3 regions of the Streptomyces sp. WAC07094 genome follow, and region 3 is predicted to be linked to each of the others. Evidence: riboswitches for the same ligand, from Rfam matches in the RefSeq annotation. Region 3 holds a riboswitch; each other region holds the start of a gene.

Region 1 (2,259 bases), 5.0 Mb from region 3:
GTGCCGACGCTGTCCGGTCGCCGCCGACTGCCTCGAGTGGGCACTGGACACCGGGCAGACGGCGGGCGTCTGGGGAGGCACCGACGAGCGGGAACGCGCCGCACTGCTCCGGTCCAGAAAGCGACGCATGACAAGGAGAAGCGCACGATGACCGTGGTGCACAGCGCCCTTCCCGAGTCCGCACGTGCCATCACCGGGGAAGCCCTGCAGGAAACCCTGGTCGACCTGGTCGGGCTCTCCCTCATGGCGAAGCAGGCCCACTGGAACATCGTCGGACCGAGGTTCCGATCGATCCACCTCCAACTCGACGAGGTGGTGGCCACGGCACGCTCCTACTCGGACACCGTGGCCGAACGCGCGGCCGCGCTCGGCGTCCCCCCGGACGGCAGGCCGGAGACCATCGGCTCCGCCTACGGCCTCCCGGGCGCGAAGGAGGGTTGGCTGCGCGACACCGACGTCGTCCGGTTGATGGTCGAGTCGCTCGGGACGGCGATCGGGCGTCTGCGCAACCGGATCGACGCGACCGCGGAACCGGACCCCGTCACCCAGGACCTGCTGATCGGGCTCACCGCAGAACTGGAGAAGCAGCGCTGGATGTTCGAGGCGGAGAACTGGCCGCGGGAGGACTGAGCGGACGGGCGCACGTACGGACACGAGCACGTACGGAGCGGAGGGTGGCCCGCGAGGGCGAGAGGGGAGTTCACGATGGCCGACGCCCTGGAGACGGACGCGCTGTGGGACGAGTTCCAGGAGGTGGTGAACATGACGTCCCAGGAACTCGCGGCCTGGCTGCGGGTCCAGGACGCCGACGAGGACACGGGATCCCCCGGCAGAGCGGACGGCCCCAGCGGCCCCCGCGTCGTCGCCATCCTGCAGAAGCGGCGCATGGACCTCACCGACGACGACATCCGGGTCATGCGCGAGGTGGTGGAGAAGGTGACGCTCGCGCAGGACCGCCGGAGGGGTCGGCGATCGTCGCGGTGAAGGCGGCCGTGCCCACGGGACAGCGGTCCGGGAACGCCGGTGCAGCCCGTCGCGGACACCGAATCCGGCACCGCGGGCCGGGCGTTGACGGGTGCCGCGCTCGCCAGGAAGGCGGCCCGGTCCGTCCCGGGCACGCCGCACGAGCCACTCGGGCCGGAGGGACCGGCCCGCACGGGCGGCGCTACGCCGCAAGGCTCCGACAGGCCGCCACCGCATCCGGTGGCGGCCCTTGTGTATGGCACATCCGGCGGCTCGGGTTAGTCTTGCCGCCGTACCGGACACGGGGTGCCCCATTCGCGGGCTGAGATCACACCCGTTGAACCTGAACCAGTTCGTACTGGCGGAGGGATGTCTTTCATGCCATTGGCGCATGTCTCCGGCGGGCTGCCCGCCGACGGCCGACGGACCGTCTTCGACGGACGGATGCCCACCGCTCCCGGGGATCTCAGGGTCGAGGGACACGGCATCGAACCGGTCCCCGAGAGCAATCGCTACGGCGGCGCGGGCCGGCTGTTCACGGTGTGGTTCGCCCCCAATCTGACCATGACCGGTGTCTTCACGGGCACCATCGGCATCACGCTCGGCCTCGACTTCGGCACGGCGCTCGTCGCCGTGGTGCTGGGCACGGTGCTGGGTGCCGTCCCCACGGCCTACCTCGGCACCTGGGGAAGCCGCACCGGCGCGGGCCAGCTCCCGCTCGCCCGGCTCGCGTTCGGACGCGCGGTGGTGCTGCCCGGAGCCCTGCAATGGCTGTCCTCGGTCGCCTGGGACGCACTGATCGGCCTGTTCGGCGGGGACGCGCTCGCACGCCTGTGCGGCTGGCCGTTCTGGCTGGGAGTGCTGGTCATGATGCTGGGGCAGGGCGCGCTCGGGGTGCTCGGTTACGAGGCGATCCATCGTCTCCAGATCGTCATGACCTTCGTCCTCGCGGCCGCCTTCGCGCTGATCGCCGTACGGATGCCGGCCGACGTCCACCCCGCTCTGACGGGCAGTGCACACGGCGCGGACCGGGCGGGCGCGTTCGTACTGACCAGCACGATCGCCTTGAGCCTGACCTTGTCCTGGGCCCCGTACGCCAGCGACTTCAGCCGCTATCTGCCGAGCACCACGTCCCGGACCAGGATGTTCTGGCACACACTGCTCGGTCTGGTGGTGTCCTTCCTGGCCGTGCAGCTCCTCGGCCTGTGGGGCGCCTCGGCGCTCACCGACCAGACGGCCGCCGGGGTGGACCGGCTGCTCGGCGGAGGCGCGCCGGGCGCGTTCGGGCTGCTGGCG
Region 2 (2,259 bases), 1.9 Mb from region 3:
GCCGGCGAGCAGCAGACCGCTCATGTCGATGTGCGGGTACAGGCCATGGATCAGACCGGTGTTGTCGTCCGTGTTCCCGGTCAGCGCGGCCCAGTCGATGAACTCCGAGCCCAGCAGACCGATCAGCGACAGCGAGATGAGGGTGCCGAGCACCGCCACCGAGGTGCGGGCCGAAAGACCGTGGCACATGTAGAGGGCGATCAGCATGATGGCGCTCGATCCGACCACCGCCACGAGCAGCGGATTCGAGCCTTGCAGAATCGCCGGCAGGATGAAGAGACTCAGCACCAGGAAACTCACGGCCAGCGCGACGAGCGCCATGACGCCGCGCAACCGTCCCACGACCACCACGGCGACCGCGAAGATGCCGGCGAGCAGGGCCATGGGGAACTTGCGGTTCACATCGGTGACCGAGTACTGCAGGTCCTTGGGCGCGGAGGGCTCATAGGCGACCACGACCTTCTCGCCCTGGTGCAACTGCCGGGACTGGTCGGGCTGGACGATCTCCGTGAACGTACGGCCCTTGTCGTTGCCGGTGTCGACCCGGATCGTCGCCTTCTTGCAGGTACCTCCCGCCTCTTGCTGTGCCGAGGAACCCTCGGCGGTGGAGGTGTCGCCGGTCGGGGTCTCGCCCGAGGCGTTCACGGACTTGCAGTCCACCGCTACGACCGTGGTGACCGTGGCCTGCTGGGTCTGCCGGTCGAAGCCGACACCGGTCCGCTTGTGGTCCGGAACGCCGCCGGGCCACAGCACCACGAGACCGACCACGACCGCCGCGGTGAAGGGAATGAGGATCGCCGCGATGACTCTGCGCAGATGACGTGAGACGGGGGCGGCCGGCCCATGGCTGTGGGAGTGGCCGTGCCCGCCGCCGGACCCGTTGCCGTCCCCAGGCCCGCCTCCATGGCCGCCTCCGTGACCGTCCCCGGGCCCATGACCGCCTCCATGGCCATGGTCGTGCCGGTCGCCCGGACCGCGACCGCGAGGCGGCTCGGAGGGCGGATAGGGGGGCGGGTGCTGCATCGAGGTCACCGACCGATCATTGCAAGATGGCGCGAGGCCTACTGTGCAGGCCGCGGAATTAGACGCTAGCGTGAGAGGACCTTTGCACACGCGGGAGCTCGGAGCACCGGGCTGAGAGGGCGCTGACCTCCGTGGACGCGATGTTTCACGTGGAACATCGTCGAGCGGAAACCGCTGCGTCGACCGCTGAACCTGTTACCGGGTAATGCCGGCGTAGGGAGTAGGTCTCATGACCAACAAGGATGCGCACACGCCTGCCTCCGATCAGCAGCACATGTCCTCGGAGGCCGGAACGTCCATCGGATGGCACAAGGCGTTCGTCGAGGGTTCGCGCCCCGATCTGCGGGTGCCGGTCCGTCAGGTGCATCTCACCAACGGGCAGTCGGTCACGCTGTACGACACCTCCGGCCCGTACACCGATCCGCTTGTGGAGACGGACGTCCGCAGGGGTCTGACGCCGCTGCGAGAGAACTGGATCGTCGCTCGCGGGGACACGGAGGAGTACGCGGGGCGGCCCGTCCGTCCCGAGGACGACGGAATCAAGCACACATCGCCGCGTGGGGGCCTGCGCAACCTCGACGCGGTCTTCCCGGGCCGGCCGCGCCAACCGCGCCGGGGTCGTACCGGCCAGGCGGTCACACAGCTCGCCTATGCGCAGCGGGGCGAGATCACCCCCGAGATGGAGTTCGTGGCGATCCGGGAGAACATGGCGCCCGAGGTCGTACGGGAGGAGATCGCGGCGGGTCGCGCGGTTCTCCCCGCCAACGTCAATCACCCGGAGACCGAGCCGATGATCATCGGCAAGCGGTTCCTGGTGAAGGTGAACGCCAACATCGGCAACTCGGCGGTGACGTCCTCCATCGAGGAGGAGGTCGAGAAGATGACCTGGGCGACCCGTTGGGGCGCCGACACGGTCATGGATCTGTCCACCGGCCGCAACATCCACACCACACGCGAGTGGGTGCTGCGCAACTCCCCCGTGCCGATCGGCACGGTGCCGCTGTACCAGGCCCTTGAGAAGGTCGACGGGAAGGCCGAGGAGCTGACCTGGGAGATCTACAAGGACACGGTCATCGAGCAGGCCGAACAAGGCGTGGACTACATGACGGTACACGCGGGGGTGCGACTGCCGTATGTGCCGCTGACCGCGAACCGGAAGACCGGAATCGTCTCCCGAGGCGGTTCGATCATGGCGGCATGGTGCCTCGCGCACCACAAGGAGTCGTTTCTCTACGA
Region 3 (2,259 bases):
CCCGAGGGGGCCGTGGTCAGGATCCGGACCACGGCGTCGAGCGCGGTGTCGGGGGCGATGCGGTGGGGCTCGCCGTTGACCGAGATGTTCATGCGGGCTGCTCCGTGAGTGCCGCGGCGAACCGCGTGGGGGTGAAGGGGCGGGCTTCGTCGGGAAGCTCGCCCGTGGTCAGGACGTGGGCCATGACGTCGCCGGTGACGGGGGTGAGCAGGACGCCGTTGCGGTAGTGCCCGGTGGCCAGCAGCAGGCCGTCCAGCTTCGTGGGCCCGAGCAGCGGCGCGTTGTCCGGGGAGCCCGGGCGCAGACCGGCACGGGTCTCGGTGAGCGGCAGTTCGGTGATGCCGGGGACCAGCTCGTGCGCGTCCCGCAGCAACTCGTAGACACCGCCCGCGGTGACCGCCGTGTTCCAGCCGAGCTCCTCGCTGGTGGCGCCGACGACCAGCTCCCCGTTCTCGCGCGGGACCAGGTAGACATGGCTGCCGCGGACGACGGCACGCACGGTACGGCTCAGGAACGGCGCGTACCGCTCGGGCACGGTCAGCCGCAGCACCTGGCCCTTCACCGGCCGCACGGGAGGCAGGACCTCGTCCGGGACGCCCGCGAGCCGTCCGCTCAGGCTGCCGGCGGCCAGGACCACCTGCCCGGCGGCGAGGTCGTCGCCGTCGGCGGTCCGGACGCCTGCGGCACGGTCGCGCGCCACCGTCAGCCGTTCGGCCCACGTCCGGTGGAAGACGACCCCGGCCCGCTCGCAGGCGAGGACCAGGGCCGCGGCCAGCCGGCGCGGGTCGATCTGGTGGTCTCCGTCGACCCTCAGACCGCCGCGCACACCGGGCGCGAGCATCGGCTCCAGGCGACGGCACTCGCGTCCGTTCAGCCACTCCGCCGCGAGGCCGGACCGCTGCTGAAGCGCGTGCAGTTCCCGCAGGTGGGCACGGTCGTCGGCGTCCAGCGCCACCGCCAGCGTGCCGCACCGGCGGTAGCCGAGGTCCCGGCCGGACGCCTCGGCGAGCTCGTCGGCGAAGTCGGGGTAGCGACGGGCGGACTCGAGGTTCAGGCCGAGCAGCGTCTGCTCCCCGTAGTGCAGTTCGGTGACGGCCGCGAGCATCCCGGCGGCCACCTGGGCGGCACCACCGCCCGGCTCGGGATCCACCACGGCGGTGGAGAGCCCGTGCAGGGCCGCCCGCCAGGCGGTCACCAGCCCGATGATTCCGCCCCCGACCACGAGGACGTCGGATGTGGGTGTAGGAGACATGGGCGTCGAGCCCCCTCCCTTCGCCGGCATGACCCGGATCAGGTTCGTACGGTCGGAGGCCGCCAGCCTCCCTCTCAGCCCGGTGCGTCCGGGCTCCCGCGAGTGCTTTACCTTGGCCACCCTATCCGGTGCCGTTTGCCTCAGTAAGGGAGCCTCCGTACATGGTCCCATCGCTCGAAGGACTGACCTTCGCCCCTGTGGCGGACCAGGCACCCGGACAGGTCGGGACCGGCACCCGGTTCACCTACCACGAGCAGGACGGCGGGATCTGGGCCGAATACGCGGGTGGCGACGTCGTACGCGGCCGTTTGGTGGGTACACGAAGCGGTGACCGCCTCGACTTCCGGTACGTCCAGCTCACGCACGACGGGATCACGTCGTCCGGGCACTGCGAGTCCCGGATCGTGGAGCTTCCCGACGGGCGGTTGAGGCTGGAGGAGTCGTGGCAATGGGAGTCGCGAACGGGCGACGGGACGAGCATTGTGGAAGAGGTCACCCGGCACGCACGCTGACTGACGGTTTGTCAGTTGTCTATGGTGATCAGGTGAGCGAGCAGACGCAGGCGCGGAGCGATTCGGCACGGCGGGTCGTCGTCGTGGGCGCGGGCATGGCCGGGGTGCAGACCGCGGTCGCCCTGCGGGAACAGGGCTTCGGGGGCCGGGTGACGCTGATCGGCGCGGAACCCCACCCGCCGTACGACAGACCGCCGTTGTCCAAGGCCGTGCTGCTCGGAAAGGCCGACGGCTCCGCCTTCGACGTCGACTTCGAGGCCCTGGACATCGGGTTGCGGCTGGGCTGCGAAGTGCTCGGCGTGCGCCCCGACGACCACGAGCTGGACACCACCGAGGGTCCCGTGCCGTACGACGTCCTGGTCCTCGCGACCGGAGCGGAGCCGATCCGGCTGCCCGGCACCGAGGGTGTGCCCGGCGTGCATCTGCTGCGCACGCTGGACGACGCCGAGCGGCTGCGGCCGGTCCTCGCCGAGCAGCACGACGTCGTGGTCGTGG

The links. A riboswitch is a leader RNA that binds a small molecule or an ion and turns the genes downstream of it on or off. The one in region 3 is predicted to bind thiamine pyrophosphate.
Region 1: it holds a riboswitch for thiamine pyrophosphate, as region 3 does, so the genes downstream of both, RCR19_RS05150 (cytosine permease) here and thiO (glycine oxidase ThiO) in region 3, are expected to answer to the same signal.
Region 2: it holds a riboswitch for thiamine pyrophosphate, as region 3 does, so the genes downstream of both, thiC (phosphomethylpyrimidine synthase ThiC) here and thiO (glycine oxidase ThiO) in region 3, are expected to answer to the same signal.

What each region holds. Positions count from the first base shown of each region.
Region 1 is NZ_JAVMJZ010000001.1:1,147,515-1,149,773, forward strand. Features, by position in the region: gene RCR19_RS05135 (WhiB family transcriptional regulator) at 1-151, shown strand, start outside; gene RCR19_RS05140 (DNA starvation/stationary phase protection protein) at 148-630, shown strand; gene RCR19_RS05145 (DUF3140 domain-containing protein) at 706-984, shown strand; TPP riboswitch at 1,256-1,350, shown strand; gene RCR19_RS05150 (cytosine permease) at 1,342-2,259, shown strand, end outside.
Region 2 is NZ_JAVMJZ010000001.1:4,236,135-4,238,393, forward strand. Features, by position in the region: gene RCR19_RS18670 (YibE/F family protein) at 1-1,032, opposite strand, end outside; TPP riboswitch at 1,104-1,260, shown strand; gene thiC (phosphomethylpyrimidine synthase ThiC) at 1,253-2,259, shown strand, end outside.
Region 3 is NZ_JAVMJZ010000001.1:6,121,312-6,123,570, forward strand. Features, by position in the region: gene thiS (sulfur carrier protein ThiS) at 1-92, opposite strand, end outside; gene thiO (glycine oxidase ThiO) at 89-1,252, opposite strand; TPP riboswitch at 1,251-1,362, opposite strand; gene RCR19_RS27085 (hypothetical protein) at 1,414-1,764, shown strand; gene RCR19_RS27090 (FAD-dependent oxidoreductase) at 1,797-2,259, shown strand, end outside.